One region of the Paenibacillus polygoni genome, then DNA from elsewhere that is predicted to be linked to it. Evidence: riboswitches for the same ligand, from Rfam matches in the RefSeq annotation. Region 1 holds a riboswitch; the other holds the start of a gene.
The links. A riboswitch is a leader RNA that binds a small molecule or an ion and turns the genes downstream of it on or off. The one in region 1 is predicted to bind cyclic di-AMP.

Region 1 (9,567 bases):
GAGTTCCCATACGCTGGCTCCGTCTTTTGCTATCGGATTACGGTATATGATCTCGGTTTCCGTGTTCACTGCCATCTTAATGATGTCCCCCCTTCTATAATCATTTTTTTGGTTCATGTTAATTTCCTGAAGAACGAAAACGCTGCAGAAAGCTCTGTAATCGATCACTTTGTGGGTTATCAAATATCTCTTCCGGTGTTCCTTGTTCCACGATTTTTCCATCAGCACCGAAAATCACTCGGTCTGCAATTTCTTTGGCAAATTCCATTTCGTGTGTAATCAACATCATCGCCATCTCTCCTTCTTCAGCGATTTCGCGGATTACCTCTAGCACCTCACCCACGAGCTCAGGATCAAGGGCTGAAGTTACCTCGTCAAACACCATCACTTTGGGTCGCATTACAAGAGCCCTTGCAATGGCAACACGTTGTTTCTGTCCACCGGATAACTTGGATGGGTACATCTTGAACTTATCTTCCAGACCAACCTTAGTAAGCATCGTAACTGCGCGTTCCTCTGCTTCTTCTTTGCTTAAGCCAAGCACTTTACGTGGAGCCTCTGTCACATTGCGCATCACATTCATATGAGGAAATAGATTAAAATGCTGGAACACCATACCTACATTGCACCGCATCCGGTGCAGATGCTTTTCGTTTGCGCGAACAATTCCCCCCTTATGCTCCATATGCCACAGAAGTTCTCCATCTACTTCAATCGTTCCACTTGTCGGTTCTTCAAGTGTCATCAGCATGCGTCCCATGGTTGTTTTGCCTGAACCGCTTGGACCAATAACAGCGACCTTTTCTCCCGGCTGCATCTCCAAATCAATACCATTTAGCACTTCTACATTTCCGAATGATTTCGTCACACCTGTGTATTTCACAATAGGAGATGTATCCGGTATTACTTGATTCTTCTTTTCTTGTGCAGAAACTTCCGTTTCCTCACGTTCAAATACCGTGTTCATATCGATCCCTCCTTATCTTCCCCTTTGTAAATTCATGCGCTTCTCCAGCTGTTGCACGAGTAATGAAGCGATGTAACTAATAATGAAGAACAATACACCGACTAATGTATACGGCTCAAAAGCTCGGAAGGATAAAGATACGATATTCTTGGCTGTGAGCATAAGCTCAACCAACGTAATTGCACATAGAATAGGTGTCTCTTTGAACATAACAATTAGATAATTCCCAAGTACGGGTATGATTGGTGGAATCGCTTGAGGTAGAATAATTTTCTTCCAAGTTTGAGATTTCGTATAATTCAGTGCTTTTGCCGCTTCCCATTGACCTTTTGGAACAGCCTCGATGCCAGAACGATATACCTCTGAGAGGTACGTGCTGTAATGAAGTCCGAGTGCTATGACCCCCGTATAAAAAGCCGGAATGGAAATACCCATAAGTAACGGCAGACTGTAATAAAGAAAGAACACTTGAACAAGCAGAGGTGTGTTACGTATGAACTCTATAACTCCTTTTGTCACTAACGATAGAGGTTTAAATCGACTTCGTGCCATAAATGCGAGAAGTAAACCTACGAATAATGCCAGTACAAAGGCACAGATCGTAATCAACACCGTCATTTTTAATGCCCCAAGTAACTGCGGCAAAATATCAAATACATAATCCCAATTCCACATTTGTTATAGCCTCCCCGTTGTCAATTTCCGTTCAAGTAACCGAACAGCAATAGAAACAAGTGTAGCTATAACAAAATACATCAGCAGAAGCAGCACCAAGATCTCCGTTGTAAAGGAGATATAGTTATTGCGAAGCACCATCGCCTGATAGGTGAGATCTGCCATCGTAATGAAATAGACGAGAGAGGTTGACTTAATCAATTCCACCATCTGGTTCCCGAAAGACGGCAGCATTTGTAGTGAAGCTTGAGGAAGAATGACATGAGATAACCTTTGCCAGGGTTTCATATTTAGTGCTATAGCAGCCTCCGTCTGTCCTTTCGGAACTGCAAGCACTGCGCTTCGGACGATTTCTGATCCGTATGCTCCGAAGTTAAGTCCTATGGCAAGAATAGCTGCTAACATCTTCGGAAGTTCAATACCGATAAATGGAAGAGCAAAGTATAACCAGAATAATTGAACCAGCAGGGAAGTTCCGCGAAAGACCTCAACATAAATCGCTGAAATGGTACGTAGAATCCAAAGTTTCGATAGCCTGAGTAAACCGGCAATAAAGGACACGATGATTGCTAATATGGATGAGAAAAAAGCAACCAAGATCGTGATTTCCGCTCCTTTTAATAACGAAGGAAGAAAATCAATCCATGAATTCGGCATGTTATTCTCCGCAAAGCGCAGCAGCTGTCATATCGCCTGGAAGCTCATCCTCTGTGAATCCAAACTTTTGCAATATTTCGAGTAACTCGCCTGAGTCTTTCATTTTTTGAAGTTCTGCATTATATGCCTCTTGAAATTCAGTGTCTGCTTGACGAAAAGCTGTCGCCCCATATCCGCGAACACTCTCACCATCAACTGTAGGTTGGGTGAAGTCAGCAACACGCTCAATTTTATTATCATTGGCCGATTCGAGCATTGCCTGAAGTGATGGCCCCGTCATCGTTATAGCCTGCACCCGGTCAGCTTGAAGTGCGCTTATAGCTGAAGCTTGGTCAGGAACTTGAATAATGCGATCCGAGGGAATACCAGACTTTTCTAAATACTCGATTTCAACGGCACCAGTCATGACAGCGACTTTTGCTTCCCCGTTACTCGCGATACCTTCGTAACTTACAAGTTCTAGCGGATTCCCCTGCTTAACTGCAAGTGCTTCTCCAATGCTATACTCCGGGTCCGCGAATAAGACTGCAGAACAGCGATTAGGATTAATAAACATTCCCGCTGTAATAAGATCAAACCTTTTAGCTTGCAAGCCGGCTACTAATGAACCAAACTCTGTCAGCTCACCTCTCATCTCCTTCACGCCGAGCCGCTCTAGAATTACACGGGCTATTTCAACGGCTTCTCCTGTTAGTGTTCCATCAGCCTCTTTGTATGCGTATGGCTTTTCATTTGCAAATCCTACGGTGATATAACCTCTCTCGATCGCCTCGTCCAGCGGACTTCCACTTCCACTACATGCCGCTAGAGATATTACGAAGATCAAGGACATCACTAGAACAAAAACTTTTCTCAAGCATTCCACAACCTTTCTCCGTTTCTAGATTTTAAAAAATGACACAACTAATAGACCAAGTAAACTTACATTTTTACTTGGATTTAACACTCGAAAATGTCTTTATCTGCTTACTTGAAACAGAAAACTTGACCCAAGTGTGCTCCGTACCTCCCCTCCAACTCAAGCACATCTTCACTTGTCAAAATAAGTACCCTTGGAAAGCATTGCCTCAGTAAACGAAAAAAGACCTCCAAACAGGGGATGAAGACATAGCTCCGCCAGCAGGGGGTCAGTAAACAAAGACAAAGGCCCCTATAATTAATGAATAAAGGGCCTTTGTTATGTGAATTTATTATGTATGTATTAAAGGACCCATCCACTGCTGACGAGGTTAGCTGACGGACTCGGGTAAGATGGTACCCTACACATGGATTCATGTGACTCGCCCCTGAAAACTGGTTCCCCCGCTCTCCAGAAAGTGCTTCCTGAAAACTAAGCGTGAGTCCATAATAAAGGGATATTTTGGAAATGTCAAACCAGTTATGAGTATTTTTGGTGATAATCAATTGTTTTAACTAGGTTTAAATATTGGATAATAACTGAATTTTTCATGTGCTTTTACGTCATTTTAAACGTTGTATTAGACAAACTATAAACAGAGAGAATTCAGCTATATAGCAAGCATTTATTGAAGGAGAAGAATAATAAAAGGAGACTCTACTTTACGTCTTTTTATTCGCTTTAGAATTCGGGTCAAAAAGACCAAAATCCAGCCTAATAAATTTCTTTTTAGAAACTGTTTATTGCTGTTCGGAGGAACGTTTCTTCAATGAAAGAGGATGATGCTTTTTGGTGAACTGCTCATACAACGTGCATGTGAAGAAGCCGAGCAGCTGATCAGAAGTACATTTTCATCTCATCCGATCTGGGGTTCAAAACTAATTATGATTAAGCCTTCTCCATAATAAATGAAAACTGCAGGGTAGGAACACGAGTAAAACAAACATTTTTTTCAAAATGACTTCCTCCATGTTAAGTATTATATAAATATGAACGAGTTGAGAGAAGAATGGTTGCAAACAAGAAGTGATGTAAAATCATGTTGAACTGCCCAATATCTTAAAGAAAAAGCAACCGGTCTATTGATCGGTTGCTTACTTTTTCTTCTTGAACTATCGTTTCTCCGTTAGTTCAAAGAACAGTTCATCAACAAATTATCACTTCACTCTTTCGGAAATATTTTTACTTATTTCTTCAGGATTTTCAACACCAATGATCAACTTCGATATTTTGAACTTACCAACTTGAAAGCTATTCAAATCTAAATGAAGAGTTTTAAGCTCATTTTCAAAAAAGTGCAGTTGATAACCACCCTTTGCTCTAAATAACCCATTTCTCATTCCTCCTAATAAAGCACCATATAGTTTAAAAGCATTTGGTATCGGTCTACCTGTTGTTATTCCCTTAATTGAAGAGTATGGAATTTGCAACCCTTTATCTAATTTTAAAAAGGGTGAGTTTCCAAGGTCGATATTTATGTAGGTTTCCATTAATTGAATTTTACGTTCCATATTTTGAATCCTCCATTTTCAAATAATTCATTTAATTTTACAACCCATAATTACATATAATACGACAAAAACCTCTTTTATCCTTAAAAGTCTAAGCTCTGCCCGTTAGCTTAACGCACACCGCCAGTCTACAACTTTATTTTCTCAGTTTATCAAGACCTTAATTTAAGAAAGATAGATATATTAAAGGGTTTCACATATTAGTCATGACTAATATGTGAAACCCTTTATGTTCAACTATCGTTTCCTATTAGCGCAACGACTTACACGGTTGAATTTCGTGTTCCTCAACATAAAGCGGCATCAGAGAAGGCGGATCGTACCTTTTCGCGACCTTTAAACGACAAAATGGTGCCGATAGCCATAGCCCCGTAGCTGCAACGAAATAATGAGCCTAATCCGACAGTGCCCGCATGATGTTGGATTTCGCCTCTGCCGCGATCGCTTCATTCCCGTCATCGACCGCTTGCATTAAGATCAGTATGGGGATGTATACCGCGATCAGCCGCGCCAGCAGCTTCGTTTCCTCGTCCGCTCCTCCGTACGTTTCGAAAAACACGCCGCGAGCGTAAGGGGGTAAAAAGCTATAAGCAACGCTCAAATCGCAAGCCGGATGGCCTACGCTCAGATCGCCCCAATCAATGATGCCGGAAACGATCCCGTTCTCATTCACAAGCATATTTTTGAAATGAAGATCGCCATGTAGCAGTACATTCACCGCCTCGACACGGTCCTTTTGCAGCCTGCTAATATACGCTTCGATCACACCGGACTCCTCCGGCGACAAGTGTTCGACCACCTTCGATAGAAAGCCCTCCAGTTTCACTTTGCGCGATGCTATGTCCGTCAAGTTTCTATGATCTTGCTGAACTCCGCACTTCAGCGCCGCCTGCACCGGAAACTCATGCAATCTCCGCAAAAATTTCGCCAACGTCTCTGCCGATAATACCCGGCGTTCTTCCGTCAAGCCGATCGGGAAATCTCCTGGCACGTAAGCATAGCCAAGAAATGGTGCCGGGTATTCGTCACTTGCTTCGCCATAAAACAACGGTTTCGGATAGGGGATGGTCATATATGCCTCCAGCTTCGGCAGCAGCTTCCCTTCCATACGAATCGAGCCAACTGCAATCGTTCTTCTTGGAAACCGGAACACGTACTCGTCACCGATGAGAAAAACCGTATTGTCCCAGCCCAATCGCTTCACTTGCTTCGATGACAGCTGAGGGAATTGTCTGCCTATCAGCATTCGCGCCTGCTCTTCGTTAACCTCCCACTCCGCATCCCATACATTCGTTTCCCCCATGAATTGTCTACCCCTAATTAATTTATTTTTGTGTAAGAGTCCAATTGCTTCAGTTCTAATTAAGGAAATGAGCGCTTCTAAGCTCCGCATTCATCTTTTACCCTCCAAAGGCTTAAATATGGTCTCAATATCCTTCACCACCAACATACTACCATACATTGGGACAATTCTACCCTTTCGTTTAATAAAAAGGCAGCCAATCGCATTGATATCGGCTGCCTTTTAACTAATCAAAATCGTTTTCATTTAACTTAATGCGATTAACCTTCAGACCTAACAATCAAACTCAAACAATTTAGAATCGAATCTGCACATTCTTCTGGAGAATTTATGTGTGTGTTGACAGTACAGTCGTACTGTATATCTTTTGCCATAATTTTGTTTTGCCAGTCTGATTGATCTTCAGTTCTATCTCCACGTTCCATATTTCTTTGGCGACAAATCTCCAAAGGACAAAACACTTCCACCATATAAAAGGGGTAACCCGCATATATGTTCTTAACTTTTTCATAATGCGGTTTTAACTCAGGTCTTTCTACCAAAATACCATCGATAAGCACATTTTTACCATGGTCAGAAAATAGTTTGGCGGTATGATACATCATAATTATTGCATCACTTAGATATTTCCAATAATCTTCTCGTAGATAGTTTTCGCCAATTGTATTTTCAAAAAGATCGTTTGCAACAACATAAAAAAACTCATCCGATTTTAACTGAATAGCATCTACTATAGATGTTTTTCCTGAACTGGTTACTCCATTCAAAAACACGATTTTTCCTTTGTTCATCTCTTGTTCCCCTATTCGTTCAATATAAATACACTTTAACAGTTTCATTCTATAAATAGGATTGAGAAAACAATTATAATTGAACTATCCTGAACATTAGCTTAAAGAAAAAGCAACCGGTCGTTTGAGCGGCTGCTTACTTGTTATTATTAAACTGACGTTTCCCGTTAGATGAATGCACTATTTACTGAGTATAAGCTTCATACCATCATGACTAGCAACAAATCCAAGTCGTTCATAGAACCTATGGGCATCTTTACGTTTTTTATCTGTTGTCAGTTGAATCATCTCACAACCTATTGTTTTAGCCTCATTAATTGCATAACGAAATAACGACTCACCCACACCTTTGCCTCGATAATCCTTGTCAATACGAACACCCTCAATTTGGCCTCTTGTTGCACCTAATCTTGAAATCCCGGGAATAATAGTAAGCTGAAGGCAACCTACAACTTCGTCCTGATCCATAGCAACGATTATGGAATTACCTATCTGTTGTTCAATCTTTGCGAACGCCAGAAAGTATTCTTTTGGCAGTGGTTTTTCATAACGTTCTCGGCTAGCACCTAATTTATCGTCCGCTAATAACCGAACAATTGCAGGAAGATGCTCCACAGTTGCTGTTATAAATTCCATAAATACCTCCAATTCTAAATTGAATTTCTATAATTTTCTGTCTTGTATATCCTCATGTAAACATTGGACTAGTTTCTTTGAAAAAAATCATTAAACCAACTGAGATAGTAGTGAGTATTCAAACTTAATTACCTCCATATGTACTATTTAGATTCATCCATTCTTAACGATAAAACATATTACTCACGCTAGAAAGGTGATCGGTTCTTCGGCCAGTTCGTACCTATACTCTAACCAAACAGTTAATCGACCATTTATTGTTCTAAAGTTTCCTTTAGTTCAAAGCTTGAGCCAGCAGTTAATCATCAAATCGTAAGGTAAACACTAAAGCCCATTCCGTTTCTGCTAATGATTCCTCTGAGAGATCTGCAGTAGATATTTGGTTTGATCTGGTAGCCTGCATTCCAAAAACATTTACAGGTAGCTCCACAGAAAAGGAGTGGGGTTCAGTATGCTGCAGCACTCCCCGTAAGGTTAACTCTTTGTTCCAAGGAAGAGTAACGGTAGATAGACTTGAACCAGAATTCCGAACTTTATTAACTTTTATTATGCTGTATTCATTTTGTCCCTCAAAGTTCACTGTATCAATCGATATGATTATTTCTACTTCGTTACTCCTCTTTTGCTCATCCAAACTATAAAATAAATCCCCTATCGATCCTGCGGTATCTACTTTCTTTCCATTCTCCCAGATGTCTATATCCAAGCTAGCATTAGGTTTACTTCCCTCATATTCTAATTTAATTCCTCCAGACATTGACCCAAGAAAATTTTTAAACTTACCTGCTTCACCATCGAACAAATCGATCGGTGTTAGCTTGATACTAGTAGGTTCCAGATTCTCAGGTGGTACATTTGTTTCTTCGCTTTCTATATTACATCCGGACAAGATAAATAAAAAAATCAGCATGCAGATTTTTAACCGCAATTTTTCAGCTCCTTTTTGCTAAATTCTCCTATATTACATTACTACCTTGCCATACTAGCTTATACCTTAATTATCCCTGATATATTGAATTAACGTTCCCCGTTAACTTGTGCGAGGTAATCAAATCATTTCGAGGGAGCTTAATGCAGGTTTCTCCTACTAGGGTCATCATGTGCACTTCCTAGATCTTATATATTTTCCTGTATCCAAGAACGCAACTTATCAGCATAGAAAGAACGTTCATCAGGATCGGACTCAGAACCCTTTGACAGATATAGTTGATCATTCACATATCTAGGGTAAACATGGAGATGATAATACCACACGTCTTGATTTCCTGCAGGCTCATTATGTTGCCGCGTAGAAATCCCATCACATCCATATGTACTTTTCATTGCAAATGCTGTAAGCTGAGCCGCGCGGTGAATTTCGGCAGCGTAATCCGCAGGGAGTTCAAAGATGTTTTCGAAATGTTGATTAGGAACAACCAGAACATGTCCTTTATTGTTTGGCCACCACTTTCTGGCTATAAATGCCGTTACCTTATCATTCTGATAGATGATATCCCTTTGTTTTGTCCCCTGATTAGGTTGCTCGATACCCCAAACACGACAAAATGGACATTTGTATCCTTCGGGCTTATGTGAAAATAATGCTGTCATCTTTCTCATTCAACTCCTCATCTATCATTTCCCGTTAGTTCGATCATAAATATAAAACCTGAACTACTTGTATACGAATTCAAATTTTTACATACCCGAAAAATGACATCTTTCCCTCTTCATTCTCAGCAATACGGTAAGGATGGATCTGGTCGCAATATCTGCGTGCAAACAATCCTTTGCCAACGGGATAAATTTCAATATGAAGATTACCGGCGAATCTCGTAAAGTATAATTTTCCGTTAATCAATTCAACTTGGATCTTATCTTTCAAGTAAGTTCCGCAATATCCTTTAAGCTTGCTTTCCTCAATGGGAAACTCCTCATGTTTTATCGGATCCTCTACATTAACATGATGCAGAATATCTGACAGATCATTGCCCAGTTTGTACTGATTAATAGACTCATTATTTGAAAGAATGATGATACATATATCTTCATCAAAATAATACTGAATATAGGTACTTATCCCAAGGTGATCTCCTCCATGGGAGTATCGATCGGTGCCATAAACATGATGATGTTCCAACCCATAGGAG
Region 2 (9,567 bases), 1.0 Mb from region 1:
TGGACTAATGAATATTATCAATATGGCGCATGGTGAGATGATCATGATTGGTGCTTATGCCACCTATGTAACGCAAAATTTATTTCTCTCCTATATGCCTTCATCTTGGTTTAGTGCGTACTATCTTGTCGCGCTTCCTGCTGCGTTCCTTGCTTCTGCGGGGGTCGGCTGGATGCTGGAAGTGCTTCTTATCCGCCACTTATACGGAAGACCCCTGGATAGTTTGCTTGCTACCTGGGGAGTAGGTATGATTCTGCAACAACTGGCAAGGACGATTTTTGGTGCCCCGAATGTCGGGGTGACCAGTCCTTCCTGGCTTAATGGAGGAGTAGCGGTTACGGAAAGCATCACGCTTCCTTACACGCGTTTGTTCATTATTCTGCTGGTCGCTGTCGTGCTATTCTGCATGTACATCTATATTTATAAAACAGCAGCAGGACGCCGGATGCGTGCTGTTATGCAGAATCGAAATATGGCGGGTTGTCTTGGGATCTCTACTCGGCGCGTTGATGGACTTACCTTTGCCATTGGTTCTGGTATTGCGGGAGTGGCAGGATGTGCACTGACTTTGCTTGGTCCGATCGGACCATCGATTGGAACTTATTACATCGTTGATGCATTCATGGTTGTTGTTCTAGGCGGGGTAGGGAAACTGATTGGTACTGTGACGGGGGCGCTTGGAATAGGAGTCTTCAATACTTTATTTGAGACGTACACAAGCGCATCTATCGGTAAAGTGCTTGTGTTTGCATGCATCGTTGCTTTCCTTCAATGGAAACCGAGAGGGCTCGTGGCACTGCGTTCACGGAGTTTAGACTAGGGGGGCTGAGGATGCCGTTAATAAATAGACTGGGAACCCGGGGACAGCGAATTGCCTGGGGAGTCGTGCTGATTCTGATGAGTCTGGCGCCGCTCGTATCTACGGAATTTCGGTTAAGTTTACTTGCGAAATTTCTTGCTTTAGCGATTCTTGCCATTGGCCTGGATCTGATCTGGGGTTATGGGGGAGTGTTAAGTCTAGGACATGGAGTGTTTTTTGGGCTTGGCGCTTACGCCATGGCGATGTATCTAAAATTACAAGCCAGCGGGTCGGCAATGCCCGATTTCATGGTATGGAATAGTGTGACGGAACTTCCGTGGTTCTGGGCAATCTTTCGATCTTTCCCTGCTGCGTTTTTACTTGGTATCTTATTGCCGGGTTTGCTTGCTTTTTTGCTTGGGTTGTTCACCTTTCGAAACCGGATTACCGGTGTATATTTCACTATATTAACGCAGGCGCTAGTTATGATCATGGTAACGCTGTTTGTAGGGAAGCAGGAATGGACGGGAGGAACCAATGGGTTAACCGGATACCATCACATTTTTGGAATGGAGCTTCATCGTCCATCAACAACCATTATCCTTTATTATGTAACGCTTCTGATTCTAGTCTTGTCTTATGTGCTCTGCAAAAGAGTTGTACGCAGCAGGTTTGGTCAAGTGCTCGAAGCTGCCAGAGATGGTGAGAACAGAGTTCGATTTCTCGGATATGATCCTGCGTGGTACAAAACAATGGCATTTACCTTGTCTGGTGCGCTTGCCGGACTTGCGGGGATGTTGTTTGTCCTTCAGGTTGGTATTATCTCTCCTTCAATGATGGGGATTGTCCCCTCTATTGAAATGGTGTTATGGGTTGCGCTTGGGGGCCGGGGAACCCTGGTTGGAGCTATGATCGGGGCTGTAGTGCTGAACGCTGCAAAAACAGGGATTAGCGAAGCGTATCCAGAGGGATGGCTTTTTGTTATGGGGGGTCTGTTTGTAGCTATCGTATTGTTCATGCCTAAAGGTCTTATTGGTGTATATCACAGTGTAACTGGTATGCGGGTGCGAAAAGGAGGTGTGCCAGATGGCCAGTCCGTCCGTAAACGTAAGCATAAGCAAGCAACATCCTAACGAAAAAATCGTGCTCGCGGTTCATGGTATCACGGTTTCTTTCTCTGGATTTGTAGCGGTGCGTAATATGAATTTATCCTTGAAACAGCGAGAACTTCATTTCTTAATTGGTCCAAATGGAGCAGGGAAAACAACGATGCTTGATGTGATTTGCGGAAAAACCAAACCTGTATCAGGCCAGGTTCTTCTTCCGGATGGGACAGATCTTATTTCTAAGAAAGAACATCAGGTCGCAAGACTCGGTATCGGCCGTAAGTTTCAAGCGCCTTCTGTATTTGGCGGGCTGACTGTACATGAGAATTTAGAGATCGCACAGAATCCTAACAAAAATGTGTTTTCCGCACTGCGTAAACGGCGAGGGGATGGTCTGACGAATGAAATGAAAGAAGTGGTAGAACAGATTGGCCTTGGTCATCGTTTGAATCTTATGGCCGGTTCTTTGTCCCATGGAGAAAAGCAGTGGCTTGAGATTGGAATGCTTTTACTTCAAAACCCTGAGGTGCTATTGCTTGATGAACCTGTTGCAGGAATGACAGATGAAGAGACAAACAAGACGGGTGTGCTGTTAACTGAGATTGCGAAAGAGCGATCGGTAGTTGTGGTAGAGCATGATATGGAATTTGTTAGACAGTATGCGCAGAAGGTCACTGTGATGCATGAAGGAACACTGCTTACCGAAGGGACGATGCAGGAGGTTCAGCGGAATCCAGTAGTTGCTGAAGTGTATTTAGGTAAAAGGAGGAAGGAAGATGCTGCTGCTGAAGGGGGTTGAGTCGGGGTACGGGGAGAGTATGGTGCTTCGTCAGGTACATCTTGATATAAAACCTGGTCAGGTTGTTTGTTTAATGGGCCGAAATGGAGTAGGTAAATCAACACTGTTGCGAACACTAATGGGTATATTAAAGGTTCGCAGTGGTAGTATTCATTGGGATGGAAAAGAAGTGACAAAGTGGGATTCGGCCAAACGTGCTCGGGTTGGAATTGGCTATGTCCCTCAGGGAAGAGATGTCTTTCCGCAGATGAGTGTCAGAGAAAATCTGCTGCTTGGACTTGAAACGGCTCCTAAGGGAGCGAAGGAAATTCCGGCAGATGTACTGGGAATGTTCCCTGTGCTGAAGACGATGATGGATAGACAGGGCGGCGATCTGAGCGGGGGTCAACAGCAGCAACTTGCCTTCGCGAGAGCGCTTGCTGCAAAGCCGCGATTATTATTGCTTGATGAACCGACAGAAGGGATTCAGCCATCCATTGTAGATGATATTCGCGATGTTATTATTCAGATCAAGAATCAGGGGGATACAGCCATCTTACTTGTGGAACAAAGCGAAGAATTCGTTCGCAGTGTGGCAGATTATATCTATGTAATGGATAAAGGCGCTATTGCCATGCAGGGGGAACCGGAAGAACTTGGACTTGCGAGCTTCGAACATTATCTGACGGTTTAACGGAGGGTTGCCTAAGTAAGTGCTGGCTCCGTGTTTCTTTAAGCAGCTCTCCTATGTTCGGATGAACAAAGGGGAGCTGCTTCTTTAGGCTTCGTCTAGAAAATGAGAATACTGAGGGTACACTCTTCTTATGCAATCAGGACAAATATCATGTGTGAACTCGGCGTGTGTATTTCTTTCTACAAAGCTCTCAACAGGATTCCATTCATCCTCTTCGTCTCGAATTCGTTTACATACAGCGCATATGGGAAGCATGCCCCGAAGGGTTTTGATCTGGGAAGAAGCGTGGTTAAGGTGGGTTTCCAGTGTTTTAAAGGGGGTGATGTCATAATATGAAATGGCGAGACCGACAAAATCGGGCTGAAGAGAAGTTTTGTAGGGGGAAGCTTCTAACTGAAACCATGTGTAGCCTTGATCTGTAAGCGTGCTTATTTCGCAGGCATAACTAGGTGTATGTCGTTCCAATACGTTCTTCAGATGAAGAATAATGAGTTGTATGTTGTGTATGCAGGTTCCTGGAATTTCATTAAGGATCCTGTAATAATTCATCTTTAAATAGCTCTCTGCAGGATGGGGAAGCAGCTCAGAAATTTTGGTGAGCCATGTTTGATTGTATGAAGAAATGAGTCCTTCTTCATTAATTATTACGGTCGCAGAACGAAATTGATTGTAGGAATCTTCGAGTGTAAGCGGGTTTGCTTCAGACAATGGCCGTCTCTCCCTATTAAATATTTCGTTCTTGAAAAAACAATAAAGAAGGAGTTTCTTCTTTGTATTTCTATAAAAGTATAGCTATATTATATACGTTTTTACGTCATCTAACAATGATAAATAACTTACATACGTCTTTCTTTTCCGACAATGTCGTCGATTAATGATGAAAAACACGCCGGGATGGATAATCGGCGTGTTTTAGGGAAGGGGGGCTACTTAATACGAGGAGAGTCTTGATGGGGCTCTGAATGCCTTAGTTCCTTCTTCGGGAAAAGGGAAGTTAGGAAGAAATGGTTGTACGGTGAAACGAGAAGGGAGAAATACAGAGGAGTCAGACAAATCTAATTTGTTCCATTCTTGATCTAAATGTTCTCCTAATGTTTTGTGTAATTGTTCAAGTTCATTTGGTTTAATAAAAAGGAGTTGTCTTGCGTGAAGGAAGCACACATTCTTGGCAGCGTGAAGATAGCTGGATACGGCATTTATGAGGGGGACGCCGATTTCGTAATTAATCCAAGCATGTACGATAGGTAAAGAGATGACAGCCCCGTATTGTTCGGCGGCTTTTTCGAGTGGAGAAAAGTCCATCCATGGATGTAATGCTTTGGATAACTTGATAAGTCGTTTTCCCGTTGTTCTTGATGAATTCGGTTGTTCTGCAGCAGGGGAGTGCTGACCATGTAGGGTCTTATCGATAAGAGCAATTCTTTGGTAGTCTTGATTGGCAGCAGCGGTGTATGTTCCTTTGATGGCCATACCTTCGATTCGGATGAGATTAGGGTAAAGTTCATGGCGCATGAATGTCTCGAAATCCTGCGAAGTATGGATCATTCCTGTCTCGATCTTTGATTTAAGTCCAAAGGAGTGTGAAAATCCTCCTACCTGAAGTGAGGAATCAAGCAATTTTACGTAATCGAGCAGCTTATTTCCTCGGTTCATTCCGTTCGCCTCCCTGTGGATTGTGGTGATGATGGAATTTGATAAAAAGAAGAGATCGATAAGTGTGTTATATGTGTGTTATGTTTTTAAGTTTTCCGCTGTATTTGATACCTATTTTGACATATAAAAACCATAAAAGTCAATATAAATCTCTTCTTTTATTATTATATGTTATGTAAATTAACGTAAATTTGACGTAAAGGGAATGTTTAGTTCCTTGTTTTATGTTTTTGTGATGTAAAAAAAATTTTTATGTTTTTGTCTTTACATGATATAGGTTTATGTGTATAATATATTTTGTTGGCACGAAAATGTTGCTGAACAAGATGCGCGGTCGTGGTGGAATGGCAGACACGCTATCTTGAGGGGGTAGTGGGTGTATACCCGTGGAGGTTCGAGTCCTCTCGACCGCATCAGACAGAAGAGACCTTGAAGTTATAACTTCAAGGTCTCTTTTTTTGTTCTTATATCCCTTGGTGTGATAAGAGCTTTGCGATATCCGCTTCAATTTTGTCCGGGGTTGTCTGTGGACTGTATCTTTTTACAATGTGGCCTTCTTGATCTATAAGAAATTTAGTGAAGTTCCATTTGATCGCTTTCGATCCTAGAATGCCAGGTGCCTTAGTCGTTAAATATTTGAAAAGGGGATGAGCATCTTCTCCGTTTACATTTACTTTCTCAAACATAGGGAAACTGACACCGTAATTCATCTGGCAAAATTCAGCGATATCATCACTTGTCCCTGGTTCTTGATTTGCGAATTGATTACTTGGAAAACCGAGTATTTCGAAAGACTGTTGATTGAATTTATCATAAAGTTCTTGCAGCCCTTTGAACTGCGGTGATAATCCGCATTTGCTGGCGGTATTCACGATAAGCATCACTTTACCTTTATAAGCTGACATATGAAGTTCTTGACCTTTTATGGTATTAACATGGTAATCATAAATGGACATTGATTAACCCACCGCCTCATCTTTTTCTTCTTATTATAAGAGAATAGACAAGCCGTTTACAATATTTTCTACAATTAAATTTTAAACAATTAATAAAGGGAGTTAACCAATGTGAGTCAACCATATACCTTGTCTTTTTAAGATTTAAACAAAATGCATGTAATCCTTAGCTACATAGAGATTAGAGGAAATGGAAGCCTTATTGTTTTGTTTTTTAATAGAATTTAGATGAATATGACGTAATATTGACGGAATTGAGCTCTAGAATACCTTTACACCGTTCTGCTTCGGGTGTATGATTCATATCGTAAATCTTGAGCACAAAGAAAGACGAGTTACATTTTATAAAACAATAGAAATTCTCATTACTATGCTTGCTGAATTTTCGTCTTGATGTATTCAAACGAAAAACGGGGGAACCAATGATAGCAGGGCTGCTTGGATCGGTGTAAGAGCTGGTTCTAGGAACTTTGTTGGGGTGAATCTTTATTCGTCGAATGACAGTTTCATTCGGGTGTGTAAGGAAGGGCGACTCTCATCGTCCGAATCCGACAGCTAACCTCGTAAGCTAATAACTTGAGAGAGGAATGATGAATCTTGTGATCGTTTATCGACCGCAGGGGCGCTAACCCTCTGTGGTTTTTTATTGTTTTCTACGCTGAATTTTTAGATTCATCTATTAATTTTTAGGTGGGTCTTTGATAAAAACGGGGGAACCAAACGGGAATGAACATTCGGAAGATTGTTTATTCCAAGGGGTGAATTTCCGGGTCGTCAGGCCGGGAATAGGGCAACTCTCTCTTGTCCGAATCCGGCAGCTAACCTCGTAAGCGTATATAGGGAGAGGCAGCAGAACCGTGAGCACCTAAGAGGAGAATTGGGAATTTTCGTGATTCCTTATTTTCCTATTTGGGTGGGAGAGCGCCGGCATGCCTTCATGATGTAAATGGTGTTCTTTTTTTTGTTGTCTTTTCAATCATAGGGAGGCTTACACAATGAATAATGAAATCATTCTGGTTACTGCACCTAATGAAGCAGCTCGAAATTTTATAAGATTACTTATGTACAAAAAATTGTCCTTTGCGGTTCTCACGAATAGCGAACAGGAAGAAAAAAAGGTTAGAAAGCTTGGAGTGCAGCATATTATCCGTATGGATACTGCGTTTGCTCATAAATGGGCACTGCCCGATGCAACCGTAGGACGGATATTTTTGTTTGAGAACAGCATGAATTTAACCTGTCGCTTTCTGCAAATATGCAGACCATGGACACAAAAACCAATAACGATTATTACTCAACAGAATCATCCGCGCGGTGTATACCGGGGGATGGGAGCGAATCATATCGTTTTCACTATCAAGGGTGAAGTCGGATTCTTGTTGAACGAAGAACGAGCTGCTGTTAATTAGAATGTTTTTCGTCCTGAAATGATAAATAAAGAATTTGTTTTACATCTATTGATGTAGCAGGGCAGGTATCCTTGCTATGATTGCGGAACAAATCTTGCATTGCTATAATGGTCAGATAAGATATACGTAGTGTGAGACTCATGATCATCATGGGTCTTTTTTATATGGAAGATCATTGTAACTTGAAAGGTTGAGACAAGAGATGGGAATGTGGTCTGACGTAAAGTGGCTTTTTTTTGATGTAGGGGACACGCTTGTCGATGAATGGATACCGGTGGACCATATTATGAATCAGTTTGTTGAGCGTGCTGCAGATCGAGGTTATTCCATTACGATTCAGGATGTGAGGGAGAAGTTTATTGAAAGCTACTCTAATTTTATTGACTCTCCCATGCAGTATGCGATCTCTCAGTTGATTGAGAAGGAAGAGGACCGGGCTTATATTCGGCCTAGGCTGAAATATCGTAAAGAACTGGAGACTCCCTACCCAGAAGCTAAAAAAATTCTTGCTCAGCTTGGAGAACATTACCGGATTGGCATTATTGCGAACCAAAGTCCAGGTACGGCTGAACGGCTTCATCAATATGGTTTTAGTTCTTATGTTGATGTTATTGCTTGTTCTGCAGAGCAAGGACTAGCTAAACCGGACGTTAGACTGTATGAATATGCTTTGGAAAAGGCAGGATGTGCTCCTTCGGAAGCAATAATGATTGGGGATCGGATTGATAACGATATTGTTCCTGCTAAATTACTCGGGATGAAAACCATCCGTATTTTACAAGGGTATGGAAGATATCAACCCTCTAAAGGCGCAGATGATCTGCCGGATTGTACAATATCCGGTTTAGATGAATTAATAGGACTGCTCCTATAACACTGAATTGGGAAAAAGGAACAGAAAAATAATATGCCTGGCAGAATGGACCCCGAATAGTAGACAGTGTAAAAAGGCGAATCCTATCTCGGGGTTTCACCTATCGAAAATTTCCATTTACAAGGTTTTCATCTTATTACCGTTTATTCATAAATATTGTCTTTTGCTAATTTACGAAGTTTATTAATGTTTTTGATATGTACGGTACCATCAATTCTTTCAATAATTTGTTGATTACACAATTTCTGAATTACTCGGTTTAAATGTCTGTAACTTGTACCAATAGTATCCGCTATTTCGATTAAGCTTGAATTCTTCATTTCCTCCCGAAATAAATTACCCATGCTATCCGTAGAAATAGATAATAAATAGCTGGCAAACCTCACTTCTACAGGATAAAGAACAAGGAATGTAGTGAAATTGGTCTTTGTCCTAAACTTCTGTGCAATAGACTTGAGTAATCGTAGCAGAAAGCTTGGATTATCTCCGATTATTTCTTTCAAATTTTTGTACGAAATACGTAAAGCGATACATTCTGTGCTGGCCTCCACTGAATTCATTGCTGCTTCCTCATTCGCAAATTCGATATCCCCCAGCATTGCAGGATTTTTTTGGAATCGTATGATTAATCTTTTGTCTTCGGAAGTTAATGTGTATACTTTTACTTTCCCCTCGACTAGAAAAAACATCTCCTTTAGAGGTTCGCCTTCGGAGATCATGTTTTCTCCTTTTTCAAAACTGCATAATCGTATCTTGTTGAGATCTTCTATCGAAAAGAATTCATGCAGGTTCATTTTCTCCAGATATGAATAAATTAATGGTTGATTATCAGTTATACGCATCTTTCTTCTTCCTCTAATTTTATTTTGTGTTGTTTATTATTCTGCCCTGAACTTCAAAGTTAAAAACTGCGAGAAAATAATAGAATAGAATTTGTTAGGTGTAGGACATATGTCCTTGAGTTCAATAGGGAAAGTAATTAGTATACATACGGCGGGAAGAAAGGCAGGTTTTTTTCTTAGACTTCTCCCATGAAATTTAACAGAAAGAGGGATAGTTTTGTTTGGGGTTTTACTTGGTATCGTTGCAATTGTTCTATTATTAGGTGTTTCTTACTTGCTTTCTAACGACAAAAGAAACATCAACTTTAGAGCGATTATTATTATGCTGGGGATTCAATTTATTCTGACTTGGCTACTTCTCAAAACAACGACGGGTCTGAAGGTAGTCGATACCATTTCAACTGGTTTCAATAAATTGTTAGAGTATGGAATGGAAGGTGTTGACTTCGTTGTGGG

Region 2: another riboswitch for cyclic di-AMP. It lies ahead of QPK24_RS05470 (hypothetical protein); the one in region 1 lies ahead of ehuB (ectoine/hydroxyectoine ABC transporter substrate-binding protein EhuB).

The regions. Positions count from the first base shown of each region.
Region 1 covers NZ_CP127162.1:2,160,902-2,170,468, reverse strand. Annotated here, with positions in the region: gene ectA (diaminobutyrate acetyltransferase) at 1-75, opposite strand, end outside; gene ehuA (ectoine/hydroxyectoine ABC transporter ATP-binding protein EhuA) at 119-967, opposite strand; gene ehuD (ectoine/hydroxyectoine ABC transporter permease subunit EhuD) at 980-1,642, opposite strand; gene ehuC (ectoine/hydroxyectoine ABC transporter permease subunit EhuC) at 1,646-2,299, opposite strand; gene ehuB (ectoine/hydroxyectoine ABC transporter substrate-binding protein EhuB) at 2,301-3,155, opposite strand; cyclic di-AMP (ydaO/yuaA leader) riboswitch at 3,503-3,646, opposite strand; gene QPK24_RS10400 (hypothetical protein) at 4,355-4,708, opposite strand; gene QPK24_RS10395 (phosphotransferase) at 5,103-6,011, opposite strand; gene QPK24_RS10390 (phosphotransferase-like protein) at 6,272-6,802, opposite strand; gene QPK24_RS10385 (GNAT family N-acetyltransferase) at 6,983-7,438, opposite strand; gene QPK24_RS10380 (hypothetical protein) at 7,737-8,366, opposite strand; gene QPK24_RS10375 (HIT family protein) at 8,555-9,028, opposite strand; gene QPK24_RS10370 (serine hydrolase domain-containing protein) at 9,108-9,567, opposite strand, start outside.
Region 2 covers NZ_CP127162.1:1,138,261-1,147,827, forward strand. Annotated here, with positions in the region: gene urtB (urea ABC transporter permease subunit UrtB) at 1-820, shown strand, start outside; gene urtC (urea ABC transporter permease subunit UrtC) at 832-1,932, shown strand; gene urtD (urea ABC transporter ATP-binding protein UrtD) at 1,886-2,704, shown strand; gene urtE (urea ABC transporter ATP-binding subunit UrtE) at 2,682-3,377, shown strand; gene QPK24_RS05450 (hypothetical protein) at 3,462-4,085, opposite strand; gene QPK24_RS05455 (urease accessory protein UreF) at 4,308-5,030, opposite strand; tRNA gene QPK24_RS05460 (tRNA-Leu) at 5,361-5,443, shown strand; gene QPK24_RS05465 (glutathione peroxidase) at 5,495-5,986, opposite strand; cyclic di-AMP (ydaO/yuaA leader) riboswitch at 6,352-6,572, shown strand; cyclic di-AMP (ydaO/yuaA leader) riboswitch at 6,633-6,835, shown strand; gene QPK24_RS05470 (hypothetical protein) at 6,982-7,395, shown strand; gene QPK24_RS05475 (HAD family hydrolase) at 7,598-8,269, shown strand; gene QPK24_RS05480 (Crp/Fnr family transcriptional regulator) at 8,413-9,111, opposite strand; gene QPK24_RS05485 (NupC/NupG family nucleoside CNT transporter) at 9,329-9,567, shown strand, end outside.